2 regions of the Metabacillus hrfriensis genome follow, and region 2 is predicted to be linked to the other one. Evidence: a T-box and tRNA genes for the amino acid it is inferred to sense, from the RefSeq annotation. Region 2 holds a T-box; the other holds one or more tRNA genes.
The links. The T-box of region 2 lies ahead of QLQ22_RS18700 (valine--tRNA ligase). A T-box ahead of a tRNA ligase gene usually reads a tRNA of that ligase, here a tRNA-Val.
Positions count from the first base shown of each region.

Region 1: it encodes a tRNA-Val, which carries the amino acid that the T-box ahead of QLQ22_RS18700 (valine--tRNA ligase) is inferred to sense. The anticodon was not compared.

Region 1 is NZ_CP126116.1:169,703-184,418, reverse strand. It holds gene QLQ22_RS01065 (epoxide hydrolase family protein) at 1-1,184, opposite strand, end outside; partial or broken gene QLQ22_RS01060 (cyclase family protein) at 1,364-1,858, shown strand; gene glmS (glutamine--fructose-6-phosphate transaminase (isomerizing)) at 2,255-4,057, opposite strand; gene glmM (phosphoglucosamine mutase) at 4,705-6,051, opposite strand; gene QLQ22_RS01045 (CdaR family protein) at 6,084-7,349, opposite strand; gene cdaA (diadenylate cyclase CdaA) at 7,342-8,163, opposite strand; gene rsiW (anti-sigma-W factor RsiW) at 8,373-8,963, opposite strand; gene sigW (RNA polymerase sigma factor SigW) at 8,997-9,560, opposite strand; gene rocF (arginase) at 9,750-10,655, opposite strand; tRNA gene QLQ22_RS01020 (tRNA-Ala) at 11,358-11,430, opposite strand; tRNA gene QLQ22_RS01015 (tRNA-Gly) at 11,449-11,523, opposite strand; tRNA gene QLQ22_RS01010 (tRNA-Lys) at 11,528-11,603, opposite strand; tRNA gene QLQ22_RS01005 (tRNA-Gln) at 11,746-11,820, opposite strand; tRNA gene QLQ22_RS01000 (tRNA-Tyr) at 11,932-12,016, opposite strand; tRNA gene QLQ22_RS00995 (tRNA-Thr) at 12,026-12,101, opposite strand; tRNA gene QLQ22_RS00990 (tRNA-Val) at 12,164-12,239, opposite strand; tRNA gene QLQ22_RS00985 (tRNA-Glu) at 12,287-12,361, opposite strand; tRNA gene QLQ22_RS00980 (tRNA-Thr) at 12,381-12,453, opposite strand; tRNA gene QLQ22_RS00975 (tRNA-Asn) at 12,458-12,529, opposite strand; rRNA gene rrf (5S ribosomal RNA) at 12,539-12,654, opposite strand; rRNA gene QLQ22_RS00965 (23S ribosomal RNA) at 12,783-14,716, opposite strand, start outside.
Region 2 is NZ_CP126116.1:3,745,555-3,760,270, forward strand. It holds gene QLQ22_RS18655 (rod shape-determining protein) at 1-325, opposite strand, end outside; gene radC (RadC family protein) at 445-1,128, opposite strand; gene QLQ22_RS18665 (Maf family protein) at 1,169-1,741, opposite strand; gene QLQ22_RS18670 (hypothetical protein) at 1,887-2,930, opposite strand; gene QLQ22_RS18675 (prepilin peptidase) at 3,882-4,634, opposite strand; gene QLQ22_RS18680 (type IV pilin protein) at 4,651-5,073, opposite strand; gene QLQ22_RS18685 (hypothetical protein) at 5,585-5,887, shown strand; gene QLQ22_RS18690 (sensor domain-containing diguanylate cyclase) at 5,963-7,675, opposite strand; gene QLQ22_RS18695 (bifunctional folylpolyglutamate synthase/dihydrofolate synthase) at 7,767-9,071, opposite strand; gene QLQ22_RS18700 (valine--tRNA ligase) at 9,152-11,794, opposite strand; T-box leader at 11,854-12,082, opposite strand; gene QLQ22_RS18705 (hypothetical protein) at 12,241-12,432, shown strand; gene ysxE (spore coat protein YsxE) at 12,464-13,486, opposite strand; gene spoVID (stage VI sporulation protein D) at 13,630-14,716, opposite strand, start outside.

The DNA.
Region 1 (14,716 bases), 1.5 Mb from region 2:
CTCTTCGGGGCCTGATAGAGCTCATCAGGAAAGACGCTTACGGCTACCGGGATAGATACGCCTTTGACGTCGAAGAAGGAGTACTTGTTCTCCCAGTAGAGACGAGCCGCAGAAATCGCTGTGTTCGTCAGCCAGTAGAGTGTGATGTTGTCGAGCACATCGTCTCGCGTAAGGCCTCCGGGGTGTCCGGCAAAAGCCTTTGAGATCAGCTCCAGACTCTTCGCGTCATGGTCAATCATAAAGGCTGCCAATCCGACAGGCGAATCCACCAGTCCGGTCAGCGTCTGCGGGCGCGTCCCCATCAAGAAGGCGTAACCGCTGTGTTTGTAGAAGAAGTTCAGCTGCTGTACCGCGCGTTTCTCTTCGTCTGAGAGACCGGAGGGCAGCGGATTGCCTGACTGAATTGCCTTATCAATGTCGGGCGGAACCACGCCAGGCATGTTGGAGTGAATGCCGACCAGTCCCGGAGCCTTCTGTACTGCCATCAAATCCGTGATAAGCGCCCCCCAGTCGCCACCTTGCGCCACATACTTCGTGTATCCAAGGCGCTTCATCAGCACAGACCAGGCACGTGCGATGCGGTCGGGGTCCCAGCCGACCTTGGTCGGTTTGCCCGAAAATCCGTAGCCGGGCATCGACGGAATCACCACATCGAAAGCGTCTGATTCCTTCCCGCCATATGCCGTGGGATCGGTAAGCGGCCCGATAATCTTCATCATCTCGATGATTGAGCCGGGCCATCCGTGCGTGATGATGAGGGGCAAAGCATCTTTATGCTTCGAACGAACGTGAATGAAGTGAATGTCCTCACCATCGATATTGGTGATGAACTGCGGCAGCGCGTTCAGCTTCGCCTCGAACTTGTGCCAATCGTAATCTGTTGCCCAATAGCGCGCGAGTTCCTGAATGGTTGCAAGCTGCACGCCCTGCGATTGATCCGAGACTGTTTCCTTGTCAGGCCATTTTGTCGCGAGTATGCGCCTGCGCAATTCGTTAAGATCCGATTCCGGAACATTTACATGAAACGGACGAATGGCGTTCTTATCAGTATGTTGCTTTTTTATCTCCTTTTGAATAGTTTGGGATTTTTGGATATTCTGTGCCAGGGCATTTGTGCCGCAGGTTGTCAATCCTAGGGACAGAGCCGAAATCATTGCCAAACGAAACCAGTATCTTCTGCTCATAAGTAGTAGCGCTCCATTCGGATAGTATTCTAGTGATACCCTTTTGTTAGGTTCCATCCGAAGTGCATTTCTTATTCCATTTTCTCAAAAAAGGTTACTTCACCAGCAGCAGATAACAAACGGGACTAACGCAACCCGTCCGCTCCGTCCATAGAGGCTGATGACCATCACGATGATCAATTTCGAGACGTCTGGCGAAAGGAGTTCCGACTTGGCCCGGCGACACGCCCTTCTCACGAAGTTAGCTGGCTGAAGGAGCAAAGCATCTCGGTAAACGTCGGCAAGCTGACATGAGCATACATACCGGCACGCAAATCGACTCTCCGTTTCATTTCGATAACGAGGGGCGGGAAAGTGACGGAACTGGATTTGGAATTGTACGCGGGACCGGTCCGAGTTATCGATGTCTCGGGCAAACCGAGCATAGCATCGGCGCAGAAGATTTGGGCGTGCATGAACTGAACGGAGTCGTCCGCTTGCTGCTTCGGACCGGTACATAGACTAATCCAAGCGTGTTCCCTACGGAAATAGCTTATTTGCGAGGCGATATTGCGCTCTTTCTGGCGAGCAAAGGAATTCGGCTCATCGGGGTGGACGTGCCGTCTGTCGACCCGCTCGACAGAAAGGAACTGTCTGCCCATCATGGTGGTCTTCACGGGCACGACATTCAAATCGACCTCGAAAGAGAAGACTTAACGTCATCTGCAAGCAGACAATTCAAATCGTATTTAAATTTATTTCTGAATGCAATAATCGTTTCGCATGAAGGGAATATCACTTAACGTTCCTTGTGAAACACCAATCCTGACCGAAAATTCTTTTTGATTTAATTCATTTGATTTTCGGATAAATCTGACTTTTTCACCCATGTTCAACTGTATCAGCTCCAGAAAACAAAAATACCCCGTAATTAGTTTCAATTACGGGGTTCAAGCTCATGATGTCTGTTATACCGGAGTAAATGCTGAAACACCCAGCAGTCTAATACTTTATTTACTCAGTCTAGAACTTTATTTTTCAGTCTAATACTTTATTTTCATTGAACAGTCGCTGTTTCTCTATAATCCCTCTTACTCAACCGTAACACTCTTAGCAAGGTTACGCGGTTTATCAACGTCACAGCCTCTGTGAAGGGCTGCATAGTAAGCAATCAGCTGTAAAGGAATAACAGAAGCAAGTGGTGTCAGTTCCTCATGTATTGCAGGAAGAACGAAACGGTCATCTTCTTCTTCTAGACCTTTAAGCGCGATGATGCATGGGTTAGCACCGCGTGCTGCTACTTCCTTAACATTTCCGCGGATGCTTAAGTTTACGTGCTCTTGGGTTGCAAGCGCGATAACAGGCGTGCCGTTTTCAATCAGGGCGATTGTTCCATGCTTAAGCTCTCCACCGGCAAATCCTTCTGCCTGGATGTAAGAGATTTCTTTCAGTTTAAGCGCACCTTCAAGTCCTACATAGTAGTCTACAGAACGGCCGATAAAGAAGCAGTTGCGTGTTGTTGAAAGGTATTCACGTGCAATGTACTCCATTTCGTCTTTCTGATCGCAAAGGACTTCCATTGCATTTGCCACGATGCCAAGCTCTTTTACAAGATCAAAGCTTAACTCTACACCTCTTGCTTCAGCCGTTACAGCTGCAAGAATGGCAAGTACGCCTAATTGTGCTGTATAAGCTTTCGTTGAAGCAACAGCGATTTCAGGACCAGCATGAAGCAATAACGTGTGGTTCGCTTCACGTGAAAGGGTTGAACCAGGTACGTTTGTAATGGTTAATGACTGGTAGCCATGCTCTTTAATTTGAACAAGAACGGCACGGCTGTCTGCTGTCTCACCGCTTTGTGAGATGAAGATGAATAATGGCTTTTCTGATAAAATCGGCATGTTGTATGAGAATTCACTTGCAACATGAACCTCTACCGGTTTCTTAGCCCATCTTTCAATGAATTGCTTACCGACAAGACCTGCATGGTAGCTTGTTCCGCATGCTACGATATAAAGGCGGTCTGCAGAGCTGATAGCATCTACAATTGCTGGATCAATTGTCAGCTTGCCTTGATTATTTTGATATTTTTGGATGATTTTGCGCATAACAAGCGGCTGCTCATCCACTTCTTTTAACATATAGTGAGGGTATGTTCCTTTTTCAATATCACTGGCATCTAATTCTGCTGTATAAGGAGCACGGTCAATTGTTTCACCTTGAAGGTTTTTGATTGTAACAGCTTCACGTTTCACAATGACGATTTCTTTATCCATCAATTCTACATATTGGTCTGTTACCTGCAGCATCGCCATTGCATCAGATGCAACAACGTTGAAGCCTTCTCCAAGACCAACAAGCAATGGGCTTTTATTTTTAGCAACAAAAATCGTATCTGGATTTTGGTTGTCTAAAAGCGCAATCGCATAAGAACCTTTTAAAATGGAAAGTGTTTGGCTGAACGCTTCTTCCACGTCCGCTCCTTTATTAACGAATTGTTCAATGACCTGAACAACTACTTCTGTATCTGTATCACTGACTAGCGCAACATCCTGAAGATATTCGCGTTTCAAGCTTGAATAGTTTTCAATAACACCATTGTGCACTAGCGTAAAGCGGCTTGATGCACTTTGATGCGGATGTGAATTGCGTTTGCTTGGTGCACCGTGAGTCGCCCAGCGGGTATGTCCAATCCCTGCTGTAGACATTACATTTGCATTCACTTCTTCACGAAGAATAGCAATGCGTCCTTTTTCTTTGAAAACATGCACGCCATCTTCATTGATAACAGCAATGCCCGCTGAGTCATATCCGCGATATTCAAGCTTTTCTAGTCCACGCAATAAGATTTCTTTCGTATCCTGTTGTCCAATATATCCTACGATTCCGCACATAATTAATGTATCCTCCCAAATAGGCGGGGGACAGGTCAAGCCACGGGGACCTTTTGCTGTCCCCTCACACATGTCTATATTTTTTTTAGTTTAATTACGTTCTTCCCTTTGTGCAAAAAGTTGCCTCTTTGTTTTCAGGAGAGAGCTTACGGCTGTAATTGTCAACCGGGAGGCATCCGCCGAACTTTCGATAATCCTCCATCCTCGTCAACTAAGCTATTTTCGGTCCGCTTAGTTCAGGCGCTTTTCATTAATACAACCTCACAATGCTCCTTTCCATTCTAAAATAAAAACACAAAAGTAATCATACTATATTAACCTTCAAATCGTCAATTAAGTACTTAGCAAATGTGGATAGAAAGATGCACTATTCAGTATATGTTTTTATTGAAAAGATTGTTCTTGACTGAATTTACCCTATTTCATCAGCAACTCAAACATTCCGCAATCAAGGACTGTCCAGCTGCGCTGAAGATAAAAAGACAAGAAGCAATGAGGTATGGTTATAGTATTCGACTTGTCCCATCAGGTTTATGACTGTGAAAATCAGTTAAATTCAAGCAGGTGAAAATTGCGGCATATTCACGATAATTATTTTTGAAGAAAATAGAAAAAGGGCCTGCCTTATAGGCAGACCCGTGATTGCTTTATTCCGTTCCCATTTCTTCTTTCACTACAGCAACGATGCGTGTAACATACTTCTCGCATAATTCTGCTGTTGGCGCTTCTGCCATTACACGCACAAGCGGCTCTGTGCCTGAAGGGCGGACAAGAATGCGTCCGTCTCCATTCATTTCACTCTCTACTTCTGCAATGACCTGCTTCACTTTCATGTTGTCCGTTACCTTATACTTATCCGTTACCCTCACATTAATAAGCAACTGAGGGAACTTTTTCATTTCAGCTGCAAGCTCGGATAACGGCTTGCCAGTTACTTTCATGATATTCACTAATTGAATAGCTGTAAGCAGACCATCACCCGTTGTATTGTGATCAAGGAAGATAATATGGCCAGACTGCTCGCCGCCAAGATTATAATCCCCTTTTTTCATTTCTTCCACAACATAACGGTCTCCTACAGCCGTTTGAGAACTCTTCATGTTGTTTGCTTCAATTGCTTTATAAAAACCAAGGTTGCTCATGATTGTAGAGACAACTGTTTCTTTTTTCAATCTTCCGTGCTCATTTAGGAATTTTGCACAAATAAACATGATTTGATCGCCATCAACGATTTGACCTTTTTCATCAACAGCGATCAGGCGGTCTCCATCACCGTCAAAAGCAAGACCGACATCAGCGCCTTTTTCCATAAGGAAACCGGCTAATGCTTCTGGATGTGTAGAACCTACCCCATCATTAATATTCAATCCATTTGGAGTTGTGCCCATAGTTGAAACATCAGAATCAAGATCTGCGAACAAGTGCGTTGCAAGAGATGACGTAGCACCATGTGCACAGTCAAGTGCAACGTGGATGCCTGTGAAATCTTCGTCTACTGTTTGTTTCAGGAATTGAAGATATTTCTGACCGCCTTCGAAATAGTCATTAACTTGTCCCAGATCAGCGCCAACAGGTCTTGGCAGTGAATCTTCTTCCTGATCCATTAAACCTTCTATTTCTAATTCCTGCTCATCTGACAATTTAAAACCGTCAGGACCAAAGAATTTAATTCCGTTATCTTGAACAGGATTATGTGAGGCAGAAATCATAACACCCGCTTGTGCTCCAAGAGCCTTTGTTAAATATGAAACACCAGGTGTTGAAATAACTCCTAAACGCATCACCTCAGCACCGATAGAGAGCAGTCCTGCAACTAGCGCACCTTCCAGCATATGACCTGAAATACGTGTATCTCTTCCGATTAACACTTTTGGACGGTTCGCATTTTTCGTTAATACGTAACCTCCAAAACGACCGATTTTAAACGCTAATTCAGGTGTTAATTCACTATTTGCAACGCCTCTTACTCCATCTGTTCCAAAATACTTTCCCATTCTTTTATCGCTCCTTTAGACAGTTTCAATCATCACGATTGCTTAGAAGAAATTTTCACTTTCACTTTATCTACAGGAAGGGTCCATTTAATATCCTGCGGCCCATTCACTTCTACCTTAACATCATGCTCTCCGTCCGACAGATCTGTCACATTTACAAATAATTCAAGATCAGACGGCTTAATATTCGTCAATACACTAGGTGCACCAACAACGCTTAAATCGAGCTCTTCGGTTTCCGGCTCAAGGAACTGAATAATCTTCCCTTCCCCTAAACCCCGGATATTAACAGGCAGATTCTCAAGTACTTTTTCTTCTTCTTTTTCAACGTCAACTTTAATTTGGATTTTTTCGGGACTTACTTTTGTCACTCCGTCAGGTACAGGAATATCTACATCGAGCACGGTATCATCTTTGATTTTGCTTAAATCCACTGTGACACCATCTATAAATTCAAGCGGATCAATCACATCCAGCGGTCCGTATATGGTCACTTCGTTCGGCACTGCTTCAATGTTTGAGATGCTTAATCCTTCTCCAAGCTCGCCTTCATTCTTAAGTTTAAAAGGAAGCTTCTTGCTTGGACTTGTAATCGGCACTGTCACATCAACAACCGAAGGGTAGACCTCTAAAGGCAGGATGTTTCCGTCGTCGTCATATACCGTGACTTTTGATTCTTGCTCAATGGTTTCATTAGCATTTTGCAGATTCACCCTTGACTTGATCATAGCAATGCTGTCAATAAGAGTTTTAGATCCGGTTACTCTTACAACACTCGGTTTAACAATTGGGTCCTGTGCTGTATAACCAGTTTCAATCTGGTCTTTATTTATAAAATCCACTTGTACCGGAAAATCACGTGTAACTTTCTCCTCCACATTTACAGTGATAATGGAAGGGTTCAAATTCACCTCAAGATTATCCGCTATATTCTTATGCTTTAATTGAACCCGGTGTGAGCCGATGGACAGATCCGAGAGTTCAGCATAAATTTCAAAATCTTTAAGCTGCTTTGCCTTTAATAGTGAATTAGTCGGCCCGCTCAGCGTAACAGCTACCGTTTCAGGCACTCCTGTCACAATAACATCTTCTTGATCCAAATACGTTTTCACTTCAACATCAGGAATTGTTTCTGTATCTTTTGCAGACTCAGACGGCGCAGATGGAAATACGGATGTTACTGGCCCCGGCTGTTTTTTCGGAGCCGGCGTTTCGAAATTAACAGATACATAAAGAATGAGCGCCATTAACAGTGCAATAATTCTCATTACCCAATGATTATTAATCATCTTATCCATTTTTCTTCCCCCTCCACTGCCATAGGTTTGAGGAAGTGACCTTTGCCTGCTTTCCAAATTCGGAAACCAAGATTTCACTTAAAGCTTCAACGGTTAGATTTCTGTGAAGCTCTCCGTTTCTGGTCACAGAAATACTGCCCGTTTCTTCAGAAACGACTATCGTAATACTATCGGTTACTTCACTGATCCCAACTGCTGCCCGGTGCCTTGTCCCTAATTCTTTTGAAATAAAAGGACTTTCGGACAGAGGCAGATAACATGCAGCCGCAGCAATCTGATTTTTCTGGAGAATAACAGCTCCATCGTGAAGCGGAGTATTCGGGATAAAGATATTAATTAAAAGCTCAGAAGAGAGAGCTGAATGAAGCGGTATGCCCGTTTCTATGTAATCACTCATCCCTGTTTCTTTTTCAATCGTAACTAATGCGCCAATTCTTCGTTTTGCCATGTAATCTGTCGCTTTTGTGATGGCATCGATTATTTTTTGTTGTTCTTCCTCCTCTGGAGCTCCGCTTCTTGAGAATAATTTCCCTCTGCCCAGTTGCTCTAGCGCCCTTCGCAGCTCAGGCTGGAAAATAATAATGATCGCAAGAAAACCCCATGTTAATGCTTGGTCCATGAGCCATTGCAAAGTCTGCAGCCCTAAGTACTGGCTCAGTGTACGAACGAGAATAATAACGATAATGCCTTTCAGCAGCTGAACGGCCTTCGTTCCCCGTATCACCATAATCAACTTATATATAACGAACCAAACCAGGAGAATATCAACGGCGATGCCGAGGTAATGCAGTAGTGGAAATTCCTCAAATGCCATATTCTCTTCCTCCATCAGTTTTAGTCATTTGCATAGGACTATAACTACGATATTATACCATATATTCTGCAATTAAACCGTATTGTACTCACATAAGCAAAGCGCAGGCCAGCAGATAAGACTTCGGCAAAAAATACCGGTTTATCTTTTAGCCAGAGTCTCAAAAGTGGTACAGCACAAAAAAGGCCCCTTATACAAAAGGTGACCTTTTAATTAAATATGGCGACAACCTCTCTGGAAAGAGATTTCATTTGATACCAAATCCACTCAAAAGCCTCATTGATCTCTTCAACATCACCTGTCACCTGTCCAGCAGAAGCCATATACTCTCCGTTAATCACCGTGACGTTTCCTTCAACTTTACCTTCAATATTGATTGTTCCGCCTTTAACGGTTACATCTCCCTCAACAGTTTCACCTTCAGGAACGGTAACCGTATTATTTTCAACAACCAAATTAGGCTGCTTTGAAACGCTGAATTCTGAATCAGTTGACCAGGAAGAAAATAAACTGCCTGTCATCAATAACATGAAAAGAGAAGCAGCAGCCAACAATGGATGACCCTTTAGCCATCTGTTGACACCAATCGTTTTCTTTTCTTTGGGCAGACGATCCATGATGGCTTGAGTAAAATCCATCGGAGCCTCAATATGGGATGTACTCTGAACCAAGGCGATTGACTTCTCAAGCTCATGCAGGTGCTGCGTGCAGTCCGCGCATGACTGAAGGTGCTCTTTCAAGATTCGCTCATCTTGCTGCTTTATATCATGATCCAAATATTGATGGATCCGTTCTTTCATTTGTTCTGAACACTTCAACCTTATCACCTCAAATCATAAATGCCTTAATTGCTTCCTCAGCGCTTCTCGTCCTCTGTGAATTCTTGTTTTCACCGTACCGATCGGCATATCTAGAATTTCACTGATTTCAATTAAAGAAAGCTCATCAATATACTTTAATACGATGACAGTTCGATATTTATCGGGGAGCTTTAAAATTTCTTTTTGAATCATCTGCTGAAGCTCCATTGTTTCCACTTGATCCTCGGGCAGAGCTACATCTGCTGCTACTTGAGAATACATCGTTAACCCTTCCGTTCCTGTCACTTCGGCATCCAGGTAATAATCCGGTTTTTTCTTTCTGATTCGATCAATCGTTAAATTTGTCGCAATGCGATACAGCCACGTAGAGAACTTCTTATCCATGTCATAGCTGTTAATATTCACATAAGCCCGGATAAACGCTTCCTGGGCTATATCCTCCGCCTCATGGGAGTTCCCGAGCATGCGGTAGCAAAGCTGATAAATTTTGTCTTTATATATATCTACGATTTCGGCAAAAGCATTCTGGTCGCCCTTTTTAACTTGTTTAATCCTATTTTTTACGATCGTCTCCATGATACCCCTTACCCCCGCGCAAGTGCGGGTTCCCCTTATTACGTATAAGCCGCATAAAAGGTTTCATTTATTTCGCATAAAAATATTTTAACAAATTTTAGGTTGTCTGTAGATGGCTTTTTAACATGTTTACCTTAAATTTTTCTTAAATAAAAAACACAGTTTATAAACTGTGTCTTTTTTAAAAAATTAAAGGAGCTTTTCGCCGAATAAAGAACCCATCAGAGCTACTGCTACTGTAGCTGTTTTGTTCTTTTCATCTAAGATAGGATTTACTTCAACAAACTCAGCAGAAGTGATGATATCTGACTCTGCAAGCATCTCCATCGCTAAATGACTTTCTCTGTAGCTGATGCCTCCGATAACCGGTGTGCCGACTCCTGGAGCATCGTGCGGATCAAGTCCATCTAAATCGAGGGACAAGTGAACACCGTCAGTACGCTCTTTCAAATATTGAATGGTTTCCTCCATTACCTTAGTCATGCCAAGACGGTCAATCTCATGCATTGTATATACTTTAATGCCTTTCTCCTTAATTAATTCCTTTTCACCATCATCAAGGGAACGGGCACCGATAATCACAATGTTTTCCGGCTTCACTTTAGGAGTGTAGCCTCCAATTCTCGTTAACGTCTCATCGCCGATGCCGATACTTACAGCAAGCGGCATCCCATGAATATTGCCTGACGGTGAAGTGTCGCCTGTGTTGAGATCTCCATGTGCATCATACCAGATTACACCAAGTTCTTTATAATGCTTTGAAACTCCTGCGAGTGTTCCGATGGCAATACTGTGGTCTCCGCCAAGCACCAGTGGAAACGAACCTGATTGAATCACTTCGTCAACTTGTTCAGAAAGCTTTAAATTCCCTTCTGACACCGCTTTCAAATTTCTTAAATTATTTAACGAATTGCTATCCTCTTCACGGTTTGGACGTCCAATTTTAATATCACCTTTATCTTCAATCTCATATTGCAGCCATTCAAGTCGTTCTACAACTCCTGCGTATCTGATAGCACTAGGCCCCATGTCCACACCTCGGCGCATTTGACCTAAATCCATTGGTACCCCGATAATTGATATTCTTTCTTTCATGTAAATCATCCCCCTTAGTAAGAAACTCTGTATCTATTGTACTGATAAAAAGGGTCATGACTCAACTCGACAAAATCGTGTATATATATACAGAGTTTTCTGTAAAATAATTGGCAAAATAGCAGGGAATAATTAATACGATGATGTAGAGTCAGCTGATTTCCTGGTCATTTGATTATTTTTCTGAATTTCTACTTCACCTTTATGACTGATCTGAATTGAACAAATTAAACATCAAATTGGATCCAAACCATCCAACTCGCATTAGCCGTTTTTGAATTAACGAAAAACTATAACCAACTCGCACGAATCAGTGTTCAATTCCCGAAAATGGGTTTTTGGCTCGCAACTTCATTTTTTTATGAAAAAAGGATATAAAAATACCTGTTACTAGCTGCCGTTGGCCATTATTAATCAGAGCTGCTGTAAATTATGAAAGAGTTTAAGCTGTGTATTGAACTTCATATTTAGACCCGAATGCCCAACTCGCAAAAATAATGAACTAACTTGCGGAAACTGATCTCCTACTCGCAAGCCTCATATTCAACAAGAAAACTGTTATAACATAAAGGATAGGATATTGAATTCATATATAAATAAACGTTTTATTGAAGCACGTATCCATAAATTAATTTTTTTCATTATTCCTAAACAAAAAACCGTTAGACATTAAGTCTAACGGTTTTTACAGGGTGTTTATGATGGAGCCTAGCGGGATCGAACCGCTGACCTCCTGCGTGCAAGGCAGGCGCTCTCCCAGCTGAGCTAAGGCCCCGATATAAATAAGAAGTTCTGGAGCGGAAGACGGGATTCGAACCCGCGACCCCCACCTTGGCAAGGTGGTGTTCTACCACTGAACTACTTCCGCAAAATGGTGTGCCATGAAGGACTCGAACCTTCGACCCTCTGATTAAAAGTCAGATGCTCTACCGACTGAGCTAATGGCACCTTATAAGAAAACACTCTTCAGTTTTGCAAGACGCCCTAATCTAAGAAAGATTATTCTAGGAGCGGCTCGATTTATGTGCTGAAGCTACGCTTCAATGATTACTCGATCGTTCTCTAACGACTGAGAAATCGGCACAAGAAATGGCTGGGCTAGCTGGATTCGAACCAGCGCATGACGGAGTCAAAGTCCGTTGCCTTACCGCTTGGCTATAGCCCATCAATTATGTATTCTATAAAATTCTAATTGACCGTAAAAAGGTTTATGTTAACTAAACATATTATTTACAGTCTAGACAAGAACTATTCAGTTAAGTTTGTCTAAATAAAGTGGTGGAGGGGGACGGATTCGAACCGCCGAACCCGGAGGGAGCGGATTTACAGTCCGCCGCGTTTAGCCACTTCGCTACCCCTCCACACATAAGTGGTGCCGGCAAGAGGACTTGAACCCCCAACCTACTGATTACAAGTCAGTTGCTCTACCAATTGAGCTACACCGGCATATATAGTGAAATACAATACTATTTATTCGCTTTTTAAAGTCGTCTGCTGCAATGTCTTAATGGTGGAGGATGACGGGCTCGAACCGCCGACCCTCTGCTTGTAAGGCAGATGCTCTCCCAGCTGAGCTAATCCTCCGCATAAAAGATTGTTTGATATTTCACATATTAAGACTTAAGTTTGAATGGTGACCCGTACGGGATTCGAACCCGTGTTACCGCCGTGAAAGGGCGGTGTCTTAACCGCTTGACCAACGGGCCGTTTTATTAGTTTAATGTAAGCTCCCAACCGGGCTTGAACCGATGACCTCTTCCTTACCATGGAAGTGCTCTACCGACTGAGCTATGGAAGCAAGGCTCCGCAGGTAGGACTCGAACCTACGACCGATCGGTTAACAGCCGATAGCTCTACCACTGAGCTACTGCGGAATAATGCTAGCCTGGCGACGTCCTACTCTTGCAGGGGGAAACCCCCAACTACCATCGGCGCTGAAGAGCTTAACTTCCGTGTTCGGCATGGGAACGGGTGTGACCTCTTCGCCATCATCACCAGACATAATGACAAAAATTATTATACTATAAAATCCGAAGATTTCAAGTGTTTTTTTGAAAGAAGTTATTCTTTCAAAACTAAATAACGTATGATAACAAGATTCACTTAGGTTTTACACTTTATTAGACTGTGGTTAAGTCCTCGAACGATTAGTATCTGTCAGCTCCACACGTCACCGCGCTTCCACCTCAGACCTATCAACCTGATCATCTTTCAGGGTTCTTACTCACTAATGTGATGGGAAATCTCATCTTGAGGGGGGCTTCATGCTTAGATGCTTTCAGCACTTATCCCTTCCGCACATAGCTACCCAGCGATGCCTTTGGCAAGACAACTGGTACACCAGCGGTGCGTCCATCCCGGTCCTCTCGTACTAAGGACAGCTCCTCTCAAATTTCCTGCGCCCACGACGGATAGGGACCGAACTGTCTCACGACGTTCTGAACCCAGCTCGCGTACCGCTTTAATGGGCGAACAGCCCAACCCTTGGGACCGACTACAGCCCCAGGATGCGATGAGCCGACATCGAGGTGCCAAACCTCCCCGTCGATGTGGACTCTTGGGGGAGATAAGCCTGTTATCCCCGGGGTAGCTTTTATCCGTTGAGCGATGGCCCTTCCATGCGGAACCACCGGATCACTAAGCCCGACTTTCGTCCCTGCTCGACTTGTAGGTCTCGCAGTCAAGCTCCCTTGTGCCTTTACACTCTGCGAATGATTTCCAACCATTCTGAGGGAACCTTTGGGCGCCTCCGTTACATTTTAGGAGGCGACCGCCCCAGTCAAACTGCCCACCTGACACTGTCTCCCAGCCCGATCAGGGCTGTGGGTTAGAATTTCAATACAGCAAGGGTAGTATCCCACCAATGCCTCCACCGAAGCTGGCGCTCCGGCTTCCAAGGCTCCTACCTATCCTGTACAAGCTGTACCAAAATTCAATATCAGGCTACAGTAAAGCTCCACGGGGTCTTTCCGTCCTGTCGCGGGTAACCTGCATCTTCACAGGTACTATAATTTCACCGAGTCTCTCGTTGAGACAGTGCCCAGATCGTTACGCCTTTCGTGCGGGTCGGAACTTACCCGACAAGGAATTTCGCTACCTTAGGACCGTTATAGTTACGGCCGCCGTTTACTGGGGCTTCAATTCAAAGCTTCGCTTGCGCTAACCTCTCCTCTTAACCTTCCAGCACCGGGCAGGCGTCAGCCCCTATACTTCGCCTTGCGGCTTCGCAGAGACCTGTGTTTTTGCTAAACAGTCGCCTGGGCCTATTCACTGCGGCTTTTCAGGGCTATGAACCCTAAAAAGCACCCCTTCTCCCGAAGTTACGGGGTCATTTTGCCGAGTTCCTTAACGAGAGTTCTCTCGCTCACCTTAGGATTCTCTCCTCGCCTACCTGTGTCGGTTTGCGGTACGGGCACCTCTCACCTCGCTAGAGGCTTTTCTTGGCAGTGTGGAATCAGGAACTTCGGTACTAAATTTCCCTCGCCATCACAGCTCAGCCTTATATGAGAAGCGGATTTGCCTACTTCTCAGCCTAACTGCTTGGACGCGCATATCCAACAGCGCGCTTGCCCTATCCTCCTGCGTCCCCCCATTGCTCAAATGGTGAGGAGGTGGTACAGGAATATCAACCTGTTGTCCATCGCCTACGCCTTTCGGCCTCGGCTTAGGTCCCGACTAACCCTGAGCGGACGAGCCTTCCTCAGGAAACCTTAGGCATTCGGTGGAGGGGATTCTCACCCCTCTTTCGCTACTCATACCGGCATTCTCACTTCTAAGCGCTCCACCAGTCCTTACGGTCTAGCTTCAACGCCCTTAGAACGCTCTCCTACCACTGTTCGTAAGAACAGTCCACAGCTTCGGTGATACGTTTAGCCCCGGTACATTTTCGGCGCAGAGTCACTCGACCAGTGAGCTATTACGCACTCTTTAAATGGTGGCTGCTTCTAAGCCAACATCCTGGTTGTCTAAGCAACTCCACATCCTTTTCCACTTAACGTATACTTTGGGACCTTAGCTGGTGGTCTGGGCTGTTTCCCTCTTGACTACGGATCTTATCACTC
Region 2 (14,716 bases):
AAGGAACACAGACCATAACATATGGCTTACTGGAGAAAACACCTTTACCTTTTGTTGCTTGTTTTATGTAATACTTCATCATTGATGCAGTTGTTTCATAATCGGCAATTACGCCATCTTTCATCGGGCGGAGCGCTACAACATTTCCAGGTGTGCGTCCAATCATATTTTTTGCGTCATTTCCTACGGCTACGATAGACTTAGTGTCTGTCTGCATCGCTACAACCGAAGGCTCGCGAACCACAATTCCTTTTCCTTTAACGAAAACAAGGGTATTTGCTGTACCCAAATCTATACCAAGGTCTCTTGTCCCAATTCCAAACATCAGATGTATCTCCCTTTCTAAAAACCGAATTACTTTCTACTATTTATTTTCAAATGTCATATGAGAACTAAAAAAACTCATAAACATTATTATAGCGTAATTACGCAAAAATAAAAGTGTTACAAATATCCTTTTTCTTTTAAACTCACATATTTTTGCTCACCGATAATAAGATGGTCCAAAAGCTCTATCCCCAACATTTTACCACACTCTGTTAATCTTTTTGTAACTTCAATGTCTTCACGGCTTGGAGTCGGGTCTCCCGAGGGGTGATTATGGATGCAAATAATTGAAGCGGCCGATCGTTTCAAAGCTTCTTTGTACACTTCGCGGGGATGGACAATTGAGGCATTGAGGCTGCCGATAAAAACAGTTTGTTTATGAAGCACTTGGTTTTTCGTATTTAAATAGAGGCAAACGAAATGCTCCTGTGATAAAAAGCGCATTTCTTCCATTACATAATTCGCACCGTCTTGAGGAGACTTGATGACATATCTGTCTTCGTATGTGAGGCGGTTAATTCTTCTGCCCAGCTCAAGTGAAGCGAGGATCTGCACGGCCTTCGCTTCCCCGATTCCAGAGATGCTTGTCAGTTCCGCAGCAGATGCTTCTTTAAGAAACCTTAATCCTTCAAAATGATTGAGCAGCCTGTTTGAAAGCTGGAGAACAGATTCCTTTTTTGAACCTGTTCTAAGCAATATAGCAAGCAGCTCGTGATTTGCAAGACTTCCAGGACCGTCATGAATTAATCTTTCACGCGGCCTGTCTTCTTCAGGGAAATCATGGATTTTTAAGACTTCCAATCGCCGTCTCCTCCTATTTGTCCTCTCTGCTTCTGCTCTTTTATTTAAGTGAAAACCCTGCCTTCTTCAGCTCTCTGATTGTACGAGCAACAGGCAATCCGACAACAGAAAAGTAGTCGCCTTTTATTTCTTTTACAAATAACGAACCGAGCTCTTGAATTCCATATGATCCTGCTTTATCCATCGGCTCCTCAGTATCAATGTAATCTTCAATTTCTTCTTCTGAAATTGGCCAGAAAGTTACATCTGTCTGTTCATAAAACACAATTTTCTCTTCTTGAAATAAAATGGCAACCCCCGTTAAGACCTGGTGGGTATTGCCTGATAATTTAGCAAGCATCTGCTTTGCTTCTTCTGTATTGGCCGGCTTGCCTAAAATTTCATCCTTATAGACAACAACTGTGTCTGCTCCAAGCACAAACGATTCAGTGAAACGCTCCGCTACTGCTGCAGCTTTTTGCTCTGCAAGCGACATCACAATATCAGGAGGCGCGAGCAATGGATCCACAACTTCTTCTACATCACTGATTACAACTTCAAAAGGCACATGTACATTCTCAAGCAGTTCTTTTCTGCGCGGAGAACCTGATGCCAAAATAAGGTGCTGCTGCATCCTTCAACATCCTTTCACTCGGTTTAAAAGGGAGATACATTCGTATCGTAGCAAACCCTGCAGGGATACACAAATAGGAATAATCAAATTTTCGGGTTTAGGCGTTACTAAAAAACAAAAAAAATTGCCCTCATGAGGACAACCTTCATTTTAATGAAACTAAGAGATCCATAAGCTTTTGCTGTGCTTCCCACCCTGTCTTTTCACTAACATCTTCTTTAAGAAGCATGGATATATCTGTTAGATCCTTTTTGACGGCAACAAGATTCTCATCTTTCAGTTTTAATTTGTTCAGTTCTGTCAGGATAGCATCAGATTTCGTGTCAACATCATTTGCCTTGCCTGTGACTGCTGATGAAGATAATGTGACCAACGATTTAAAATGATTGATAAGGGCACTTGCGTCTTCATTCGTTTTCATTGAAAATACATCACTTTTCCCGCTCCACGGCTCGATGGCGCTTGATTGGTAAACATTGCTCAAACCATCTGTTTCCTGTTTTGCGTTTCCGACTCCCCCATATACAAAGTATGAGCCGTCTTCCTCAACTGTTATAGCGGGAAACCCATTGCTTTTCATGTCAGCCGCTGTTGTTTCTGCACCTTCTTTAGATGAAAATTTTCCAATTTGCGCGAAGTACAGCTGAATGTCTGCTGAAGAACTGCCAGAACCTGCACCTGCTTCTTTTGAATCGGCTTGAGCAGCCGCTTGGTCTGTCTCAGCGCCTGCACCGGCCTGCTGCAGTGCTGCCGGCAAATCCTCATTTGAAATAAAATTCAATGCAACAAATCCGAAGCTCACACCAAGCACAATCGCCAGTATGATGGTAACCGCATATTGCTTAAATGGATAAGAGCTTAATGGATTCTTTATGCCAGTGCCGAAGTAAGGTGAGCCCTTCCCTTTAGATGCTGTCTTTTTAGGAGCGACTACTTTTGGATCATCCTGAAACACTTCACCGTCATCCTCAGGCAAAACCCAGGAAAAATCATCCTCTTTCTTGGCATCGGAAGCCGCTACTTCTTTTTCAGCCATTACTTTCTCATCCCAGCTTAGAACAGGAAAATCCAAAGAGACCCCTTCTTGGTCTTTTTCGTCCGACTTCTTTTTCTGCTGTTTCACACTTTTCAGGTTGCGTTCTTCTCCATTGATCTTGATCTTAATAGCATTTGCCTGCTGCTTGTCCAATTTAACACCCCCCATCTGAAACGATTCTCATATCTGAATTCCATGCTAGCATACGAAAATAAAAAAAGAACAAGACATTTGTCGTCTTGTTCAGAAAGGTTTTCGTCAAATAATCACCCTATTCGTCATCCTCAGTTACAAGCGACGGAGTAAGTGGGATATTTATTGCTTGGCTGCGGAGCAGCCACCTTAGGGGTTTCCTCGTATAGATCCTGCAAACCATCTGCATAAAAAGCTGAAACCTGCATTCTGACTTGGAAAAAAGCAGAAAGCGTGTCAAACAGCAGGATAAAGAATGTGACATTTGCCGAAAGTGGAGATGCTTTGCTGCCGCCTGCTGCTTCCGTTGAAACTGCTGCAGAAACCAGCCGGAAGCATCAAAAACGGACAGACACAAGAAGCAGCTGAGCTGCTCCACCATAGGGACAGGGACCATTCGCTGTAATTCTACAGAATTTACACCAGGCATGCTTTCTGTCGAAGTCTTGCCGCTTGTTAATAGTGAAAACTGTATTAGCTGCATTTTTCTTGAAGAAACCAGTGTCTGTTGATTACTAAAAATAGACGCCTGCATACAGGCAACAAGTTGAAGGACAGCTGCAATCAAAAGGATAATTGGGATTCTTTGTTCCCCAGAATCACTTTCACGCACTCCATCGACTCAGACTTTTTCTGTTTTTTCTCCTTCAGTTATATATAGTGTCCTCTTATTTAATTATCCTTCAAGTCTTCTTACACCGAAAGTTCATCCAAAATAAGGGATAGAGTCTTAAAATCCTGAATGACACCGTTCGAATAAGCCCATTCCAGCAGAAAACGCTCCTGCAAAAACTGGGGTATAAAAGGACTTGCCTAATTCATTTGAACTACCGGATAACCTCATCCTTAATTGTGAAATTATTGTTTTTACTTAACAAAAATGAACATATATCCATTACTTTACTTCCAAGCCTAATAACCGATTATTTTGAAATACCACTGAAGCAGCTCTTGCCCGTAAAAATAAGCTGCGATGGTTCCAACCATAATTGACGGACCAAAAGGAATCGGCTGCTTACGCTTCACTTTACCCGTCATAATCGCAAGTACTCCAATGATGGAACCAACAACACAAGATAAAAAGAAGGATAGCAGAACGAGCTTCCAGCCGATTGCAAGACCAAGTACTGCAAACAGTTTAATATCTCCTCCGCCCATACCCTTCCCTTTACTCAATATGGCGATTCCATAAAGCAAAATGAAACCGGCAACAGCGCCAATCAGCGGATTCCACCATGGTGTCAGCGGAATGAAGATCCTCTCTATAACAAACAACCCGGCAAAAAACAAAAGAACTTTATCTGGAATAATCATATATTTCATATCCGAAACGAAAATTATCATGAACAGAGAGATCAGAGTTAATGCAATAACCAATTCTTTTGACCATCCCGCCAGCAGAGGTGATATCGCAAAAAGAATTGCCGTCTTCAGCTCCACAAACGGATAAAGCGGAGATATCCGCATCCTGCACTTCCGGCATTTTCCGCCCTGTAAAAGATAAGAAATAACAGGAATAAGCTCACCTGCTGTTAAAGTATGATGACACCCCGGACAAGCTGAACGGGGCGCAGCAATGGATTCTTTATTTGGTACACGGATACCGACTACGTTGAAGAAGGACCCTAGTAGGAGACCGTAGAAGAATAAAAAAATATTAGCCATTTTTATTATTCCGAAATTATCCATATACAGAAATTGTATTAGGTGGATTATCTATATCATCAAGGTTACTAATAGCTTCTAATGTACTGTTTGTAAATGTAATTGTTCCGTCATTTACATTTGCATTACCTGATAAAGTCATTGAATTTAAATTTGCTTTTACAGAAAAATCCACTATGAAATTTACGTTTTCCAAATTACCTCCCAGGTCACCATCTTCTAAGATTCCATCAGCTCGAACTTCATCAGTAGAAGAATATAGTCTTGCAACATTTAATATATTTGCAGCTTCAGCTTTACCTGCATCTTCGCACGAATTTTGTATTACATTCCCAATACCAGGCACAGCATTAGCAGCGATAATCCCCAAAATAACAACAACCTCAATAAGCTCGATCAGGGTTAATCCTCGTTCGTTCTTTAACACCTTTTTAAACATATCTTTCTCTCCTTCAACTAGTAAATTAGCAATATATCACTTTATATAGAACGTAGTCATTATAGCATGTAAAACTGGGTTAAATTGTTAATTTTTTGTTGAGATTTAATTATTATTGTTGAATATACCTGACAATGGTACTAGATGAAAGTCACTACTCCTCCTACAATTCCTGCAAGAAAACAATTATTAGCGGTTCGATCAGAGATTTCAATCTATCTGCTGCCTGTTCGGCTTCGCCTTCACAAAAATCGGCCATTTTAGAATACATTTCATTAAGTAAACCCTATCCTTCTCCTATTGCGCTCATACGGGTCACAAGAGGCGGAAAAAACCAATGATCTTTCATTGATTCTGTTAACGAGTTTCCTTTTCCAGCGCGTTTCGTGATTCATTCTCTTGAAATCACTTCATTTTCCAAGATATTTTCAACAATGGAGATAGCCTGCTATATCTGAACTGAACTTGAAAACAAAGAACTAAAAGTTATGTGTGCGAGGCGGACAGCGGTATGCTTGCAGCAAATAATAATGAATTCAGAACAGAACCAAAAGTGATTGATGCCTTTCTATATTCAAACCAAACTCTAGAAATGTATGGTATAGGTATAGGATTCAATATTAAAATTAAAGGTGGAGTATACGGATCAAATGTTATTTTAAATGCGACAAAAGGAGACACCCGGGATACCCTAAGGGTTTGTTTGTGTGTGGATTGGCTGGTTATGGGAGAGTGTGAATACATACTTGACCCGGCAACTAAAATCATATTTGAAGTTTGTACTTCTCCAAAAATCAAAATGATTTTGCACTAAATTCACGCCTTAGAAACAATTGATCAAAAAATCGAATAAAACCAAAAACCAGCACCCATTAAGGATGCTGGTTTTCTATTTCACATACTCCGCCACACGGTTCCGTCCTGCCTGTTTGGCTCCAATATACATGGCACGGTCAGCATGTCTGATGAGGTCAAGCGGTCCCTCTGCATCATAAGGAGCAGTTGCGTATCCTATGCTTGCAGTAATCGAGATGGAATGTCGCTTGCCGAAGGTCTGAATGTCCTGGTCAATCATGAATGGCCGGTTTGCAATGGTTTTTCGAATTCCTTCAGCGAAGGCAAAGCATGCCATCTTGTCCACGTTCGGCAGGAGAATGACAAACTCTTCTCCCCCATACCTCGCAACAGTGCCCCGTTCTCCGATAAACCTTACAAGCCGGTCTGCGAGTGCGATCAGGATTTCATTTCCGGCCTGATGACCATACGTATCATTCACTTTTTTGAAGTGATCAATGTCGAGCAGAATGAGAGATAAATGGTTCAGCTGAGTGCTGCCAAGTTTAAAATACTCCGATTCAAGCAGCTTCTCCATGTACCGATAGTTAAAGAGACCTGTGAGCGCACAGCGTTCACTTTGTTTTTTCGTTTCCTCATAGCTTCTTGCATTGTCAATCGCAACACCGAGATAGGCAGTTAATAAATCAACAATCATCAGCTGTGAATAGTCGTAGGACCGTTTTTTGTTAGAGGCAAGAACGACAATGCCTACGACCTTTTGGTTTCTGACAATGGGGACGCCAATCAAGCTTTCAATAGTTTCAGGCAGCAGCGTTTTCTCAAGCTTTGCCCAATGTTCCCTTTTTTTGTAGAGGACGCTTTTCTTTTTTGCATACACTAATCCGCTGATTCCATGATGGACAGAGATCGTTTCTTTCGTACCAGTTACTATCTGTCCATTTTCAAGCTTTCTGATAACTTTGAGCTCGTAATCATTCACGACATCAATGATGTAAGCATAATCCGCATTGATCATGGATGTCAGTTTATCAATATAGACATCCATGACTTCTTTTACTTCCAGTCTTTCTGTAAGCTGATGCCCGATCTCACTTGCTTGCTGCAGATATGAATTCAATCGCTGGCTATTGGACAGCAGGAGCAGGATAAAGGAGATTCCAACGAATGGTATTCCCACATAGAACAGAGCTTCTAAGCCTAAATCTTCATATAATATGTACAGCATTATTCCCACCGGCAGGAACATGAGCGTCGTGAAAATCTCCCATAAAAAATCCTTTGAAAAGAATTTTTCTTTGTTTTTATAGAAAAAACCTCTGATCACATGCTGAAGAAAAAAGTGATTTGTCAGGCAAATTGTGAACGCATATATGATAACTTTAGTTAAGAACTCAAGAGTGAATTCTGTTTGTCCATGTGTTCCGCCAATGGCATAGTAGACAGCAGCCCCTGCAACAGAGACGATTAGAAACATCAATGAATTTGTAGGATAGCGGTGGATTTCTCTTAAACCTACGCGAAGCTTGATAAGAAGAACTGTAAGGGAAATCTGCATTAGTATCATTTCAACTAATGGCCCGAAAAGCAGGAAGACGGAAATTGAAACACCCTGAGCGAAAAAAACAGGAGTTTCGTTCACGATAATAGGAAAGATGGAAACAATACACATTAATAACAGGAATGTTGCAATAGCCAGTTCATTACCCGCTATCATCGGCGGCCAAAAATAATAAGCTGCACATAAAGCTGCCGGAAATAGAATGGCCCACGACACCCATAATACAATCTTAAGATTTTTTTCCATGTACTGTCCCCCTCTCTCTATCTTTAAATTTATTATTTTTATATTTTAACAAAAATTCAGATATCTGTCATTTGTTATTAGGACTATCAACCTAATCTTTCGATAAGAAATTTCGACAAAAAGGCCTAACTTCTGAGATAAAGTAAAGAGAACCGGTCACTAGGAAAACATCTTTTAATTCGCCTGCTTCCATCATTTTTAGAAAAGCAGCTTTCCAATCATCTTCAAAATCCTTTTTTCCATGTCTGCATGCCTGAAAAAGCTCTTCTGCCGAAGCAGCTCTTGGAAAATCAAAAGTCGTAAAATGCATACTATCTGCAATAGATGAGAGGATATCAATCATCGGAGTGTATTCCTTATCTTTTAAAGCCGAAAAGAGAATATGAATCTTTTTGCCGTGATAATGGCGCTTCATCGCAGCAGTAAGACTCTCTACGCCCTCTTTATTATGAGCCCCGTCCACAATGACCGCTGGGTACTCTGATAGCTGTTCAAATCTGCCGTTCCAGCTGGTCTGCAAAAGTCCTTTAATCACATGCTGCTCATCAATATGAAATAATTCCTTCGAACGCAAATAATCAAGTGCCATTACTGCAAGAGCCGCATTCTGAACTTGATGCTCTCCGCGCATTGATATTTCAAGGTTCTTATAATAGCTGAAAGGAGTCTTCATTTCGAACCTTTCTCCTCTTGGAAGGGGCTGATGATTCAAAACCGGAAAAGTATCATGGTAAACGGCAGCGTTCATGTCTTTTGCCTTTTGGTTTATTACATTTAATGCCCGTTCATCTGTAACAGATGTCAGCATAGGAATGCCCTCCTTGATGATTCCTGCTTTTTCACCGGCGATTTCTTCTATTGTATTGCCAAGAATATTCATGTGATCAAAACCGATGCTTGTAATCATTGTTAAGATCGGCTCAGCAATATTGGTTGAATCATATGTGCCGCCAAGACCGGTTTCCAGCAGCAAAATATCTGTTTTTTCATGTCTCCCAAAATAATAGAAAGCCATGGCTGTGATTACTTCAAATTCAGTCGGTCCGCCAAGCTCAGTGTCTTCAAGTTCATCTGCAAGCGGCCTGATCATATTAACTAAAAACAGCATTTCTTCATCAGATATAGGTTTGCCGTTCATGCTGATTCTCTCGTTGAATGTTTCCAGGAACGGAGAGGTGAATGTACCTGTCGTGTACCCTGCTTCTTGAAGAACATTGCGCATATATGCAATGGTTGACCCTTTGCCATTTGTGCCTGCAACATGAATGGCGCGAATTTGTATATGGGGATTATTTAATTTTTCCATCATCCAGGTCATCCGCTTCAATCCGGGTTTAATGCCGAATCTTAGACGCGAATGAATCCAGTCTACCGCTTCCTCATAAGTTTGAAACATATCATATACCCCTTTTCTCTCTATTTACATGAAAACTCGGGTGTGATTCTGCCAATCACAACCCGAGCCTATTAAAAAGCTTACCCTTTTAATTCACTGATTCTAGAAAGAACAGCTTCTCTTTTCTCTACATAATCGCTTTCTTTCGCACGTTCTTCCTCAATAACTTTTTCAGGTGCTTTTTTCACAAAGCCTTCGTTGCTCAGTTTCTTTTGAACACGTTCGACTTCTTTATTCAATTTATCAAGCTCTTTTTGAAGACGTGAGATTTCTTCATCAATATTGATTAAGCCTTCAAGCGGGAAAATAAGCTCAGCTCCCGTTACGACAGAAGTCATCGCTTTTTCGCCTGATTCTGCATCCGTGCTGATTGAAAGGCTGCTTGTGTTGCAGAAACGCTCAATGTATGCACGGTTATCGTCAAGCTGTTGCCCAACATCCGCATTTTTCGCTTTAATCAGCATTGGAATCTGCTTGCTCATCGGTGTATTTACCTCAGCTCGGACATTTCTTACTGAACGGATTACTTCAACTAGCAATTTCATATCTGCAGCAGCTTTTTCGTCCGTTAATGAAGCATTCACTTCAGGCCATTTTGCAATTGTAATGGATTCCCCGTTGTGAGGAAGATTCTGCCATATTTCCTCTGTAATGAAAGGCATGAATGGGTGAAGAAGTCTCATTGTGTTATCAAGCACATATGCAAGAATGGAACGAGTTGTTTTCTTTGCTTCTTCATTGTCCCCATATAGAGGAAGCTTCGCCATTTCGATATACCAGTCACAGAAATCATCCCAGATGAAGTTATAAAGAAGGCGGCCTACTTCACCGAATTCATATTTATCAGCAAGCTTGGTCACATGCTCAATTGTTTCGTTTAATCGAGTAAGTATCCATTTGTCAGCTACTGATTTTTCTCCGCTGATATCGATCTCTTCATATTTCAGGCCAGCCATGTTCATTAAAGCAAAACGTGAAGCATTCCAGATCTTATTTGCAAAGTTCCAAGTCGCTTCTACCTTTTCATAGCTGAATCGCAAGTCCTGGCCTGGAGAGCTTCCTGTAGACAGGAAGTAACGCAATGAATCTGCGCCATATTTCTCGATTACTTCCATTGGATCGACGCCGTTTCCAAGAGATTTACTCATTTTGCGGCCTTGCTCATCGCGGACTAGCCCGTGAATCAGCACATCTTTAAATGGACGCTGACCTGTAAATTCAAGACCCTGGAAAATCATGCGCGAAACCCAGAAGAAGATAATATCATATCCTGTTACAAGCACATCTGTCGGATAGAAGCGCTGATAATCGATCGATTCTGTATCAGGCCAGCCCATTGTCGAGAACGGCCATAGCGCGGAACTGAACCACGTATCAAGAACATCTGTATCCTGCTCCCAGTTTTCAATATCTGCAGGCGGTGAGTGATCAACATGAACCTCACCTGTTTCTTTGTTATACCACGCCGGAATTCTGTGTCCCCACCAAAGCTGTCTTGAAATACACCAGTCACGGATATTTTCCATCCAGCGCATATACGTATTTTCAAATCGGTTTGGCACAAAGTTTACTTTCTCTTCCTTGCCTTGAAGCTCGATTGCTGCATCAGCAAGCGGCTGCATTTTAACAAACCATTGTGTTGAAAGATATGGTTCAACAACTGCACCGCTTCGTTCACTGTGCCCTACAGAATGAAGATGCTCTTCAATTTTGAATAAAACATCCATATCTTGAAGGTCTTTTACGATTTGCTTGCGGCAGTCAAAACGGTCAAGACCATTGTATTTCCCTGCGTTAGCATTCATTGTTCCGTCTTCATTCATAACAAGAACACGTTCCAAGCCGTGGCGGTTTCCGATTTCAAAATCGTTCGGATCATGTGCAGGCGTAATTTTAACTGCCCCTGATCCAAATTCCATATCCACATAGTCGTCGCCGACAATCGGTATCTCACGGCCAACGATTGGCAGAACAACTGTCTTTCCGATCAAATGCTTGTAGCGGTCATCTTCCGGATGAACGGCAACCGCTGTATCGCCAAGCATTGTTTCAGGACGGGTTGTAGCGATTTCAATATGCCCTGAACCATCAGAAAGAGGATAGCGCATATGGTAAAAAGCGCCTTGTACATCTTTGTAGATAACTTCAATGTCCGATAAAGCAGTTTTCGTTTGCGGATCCCAGTTGATAATATATTCACCGCGGTAAATAAGTCCCTTTTTATATAGAGATACAAATACTTCATTTACCGCTTTTGATAAACCTTCATCTAAAGTAAACCGCTCTCTGGAGTAATCAAGTCCAAGCCCAAGCTTAGACCATTGAGTACGAATATGTGATGCATACTCTTCTTTCCACTTCCATGTTTCTTCAACGAATTTTTCCCGTCCAAGATCATAGCGTGATTTGCCTTCCTCGCGCAGCTTGCCTTCTACTTTTGCCTGAGTGGCGATTCCTGCATGGTCCATGCCCGGAAGCCATAGCACGTCATAGCCCTGCATTCTTTTCATGCGGGTTACAATGTCTTGAAGCGTTGTATCCCACGCGTGCCCAAGATGAAGCTTGCCTGTAACGTTAGGCGGCGGAATAACGATAGTATAAGGCTGTTTTTCCTGGTCATTTGTCGCTTCAAAGTATTTGCCCTTCAGCCAGAACTCATAGCGGTTACGCTCGATACCCTGCGGATCATATTTTGTAGAGAGTGTTTGTTCATTGTTCTCCATTTTTCTTCCTCCTTAAAAAAATACCGGTATGAAACAATAAAAAAACTCCTTTCATCCAATAAAAGGACGAAAGGAGTTGATTTCGCGGTGCCACCTTTTTTCATAGGCAAAAATAAGCCTATGCTCTCAAATGGGATAACGGCGTTCATGCCGATTCTCTCTACTTCTAGTTCAAGAGAATTACTCAAGGGCGACCTTCAAGCGAGCTTGTTTAAGAAATCTTTCAGCAAATGATTTCTCTCTCTAAAAACAGCTTTCGGCTTTACTCTTCCCTGTCAATGTATGTTCTTTTATTCAATAAAAGCATATATGTATTATTGTATACAATCTTATCATTTTACGTCAATCATCTTCTCCATTTTTCATGCCCTTTATTCACACGAATCACAAATTTGGGTAAATGCACATATCTTGTTAGCATGAATCATCAGGTTAGGAGAATTTGTATGCGAAGAAAAGTTAATTACTACAATATGTCACCATGGGTAAAGCAATTCAAAGTAATCGCAGGCCAGTTCATCGTTCCGATTACGATTTTCCAGACGATACGGACCTTGATCTTCCCAACTCCAGTAGATCTTGTTCTTTTATCACTGTTGATATTGCTTGGAGTAGCTCTTCACATGGAGTGGATTTAAAAACCCAATCAGAGAGATGATTGGGTTTTTTTTATGATGATTGCTCTGCCGCTATTTTTTTATTCTCTTCAATTTGCGTCACTTTCATAACAAAATATTCAATGTTTTTAAAAGTCCAGTAGGATTTGGTGAGATCCTGATTCCGTTTGAGCTGAGGGACACTCCGGCTTGACTGGTTCATATGCTTTTTCAAATTTCTGTAGATAATATCCGGGTATGATAGGTAGCAAGTGAATAAAAGCATTTCTTCTTCCCGGAACGGAAAATGCTGCTGATACGTATAGAGCCAATCCACACAATCATCATCTGCAAATGGATACGTATGGAATGTACGATGATAAAAGAGAAGCAAATCGTCAATGGGTGATGAGTATCTGGATTGTTCAAAATTTGTTAAAAATCCAGTTCCCTGTTCATCGTATAAAAAGTGATGAATGGATGCTCTCCCATGAATAATAACCTGGCGGGCATCTTCTTTTTCCTTCATCATTTCGTACCATTCATCAAGTTTCTTCCGCGCAAAATCAGTCGCTCTTGCTGTTTCAAAATAATAAGTAACCGCCTGCAGTTCAAAAGGGGACAAGTACCATTTTTTTTCGCATTCTTCCACATATTTTTCGTAAGCGGCTTTGTTTTCATCCCACTGCCTGGATAATGTATCATAATGAACTTTAAGTGCATCCTGATTCAATTTTTCCGCGGCGGCTGTTTTCTGATGGAGCACAGCAAGTTCCCTGAACATGTTTTTATGACGCTCATCTCTCTCCTCTTCAGGTTCATTGTGAAGCCATGGCATGATGTAATACCAGTACTCTCCATCTGAGGTGAAAAATTGGCGGTGTTTATTTCTGAAAATTGGCACATAGCCGGAAAATCCTTTTTGATGAGCCGTATGAAGTGTTTCAATAAAATGGCCATTTCGGTTTGCTGTGACTCTTTTTAATGCATATGATGCTCCAGAGCTTGCATAGATTTTGGTCAGCTTGTCACTGATTGACTCCGCGTACTCGCAAGTTAAATCATATTGGCTGATTACAGGCACTAGCTTATCCATAATTTCTCTCACCACTCTATAACTCACCTTCCTTTATGAAGGAATAAGTGAACGATTTTAACCTGTTTTCTTTCTGAGAAGAATATTGATTCTTACAAAAAAAACAGCTGAGGAATACTCCTCCTCAAGCTGTTCTGTCCATCTTAATGCGTGTTTGCATAAACCGGAATATATAAAGTCTGCCCTTCATGCACATCAGCAGTTGAGCTGAATTGGTTCACCCTGTGCAGCTGCTGGACCGTGATATTATAACGGTCGCATATGCTGTCAATTGTATCCCCCTGCTGAACGATGCAGATTTTAAGTTTTGAAAACTCCTCTTCATCCTCACGTCCAAAAAGCTTTGTTAAATAAAGAGAGTTTTCCGTCTCCTTCGGCTGCTCCTGTTTTTTCGCTTCTTCTTTTCGGCTTTTTGGACTTTGTTTAGGCGGTGCTGAGTAAGATTCGACCTCTGCTTCTGCAGGCCTTCCTGCACTATAATGAATTTCAGGCTGTGTGATTTCTTCTTCTATTGCCTGCTTTCTGACTTCTACATCAAAAGACTGTGTGACTTCTTCTTCTATTGCCTGCTTTCTGACTTCTACATCAAAAGACTGTGTGACTTCTTCTTCTATTGCCTGCTTTCTGACTCCTACATCAAAAGGCTGATAAAACTCTTCTTTTTCAGGAGTGTCGCTGTTCTCTGCAAGGACTGCATCAAAGCTTTCTGAATATGCTTCCTGAGTCTCCTCTTCATGGAGCAAAGCCTGAGAAGAACGGTAAAGCGGCTCAAGCTCTTCTTTAGTTGAGTGATTATATGTTTGCTCTTCCTCTTTCTCTTCCTGAACTTCTTCAAATGAATCCTGACTTGAAATTCCGCTTATTTCTAAATCTGCAACAAGCTTAAGATTTCTGCTTTCAGATAGATCATAGTCAAATGATTCAATCGTCACATATACTTCTTCTAAATCTCCAATTCTATTTCTGGGGATCGTAATATCCACTGGGAACCGGTGAACAAGCTGTGATATGCCATCCTCCTCCCGGGTTTCAACACTGTTTACAAACCGGAGATTGGCATATTCAAATTCCTCTTCGTTATAATCCTCATCTATTTTGTACTCACCCGTTAACTGCAGTGCACCCCGAATGGAGATGTACTGGTCAAATTCCTGGATGGTGATGTCTGGATCTAATGAGATGGATAACAGCTCACCTACTTCCTGTCCCTTTTGAAACCAAACGGATTCT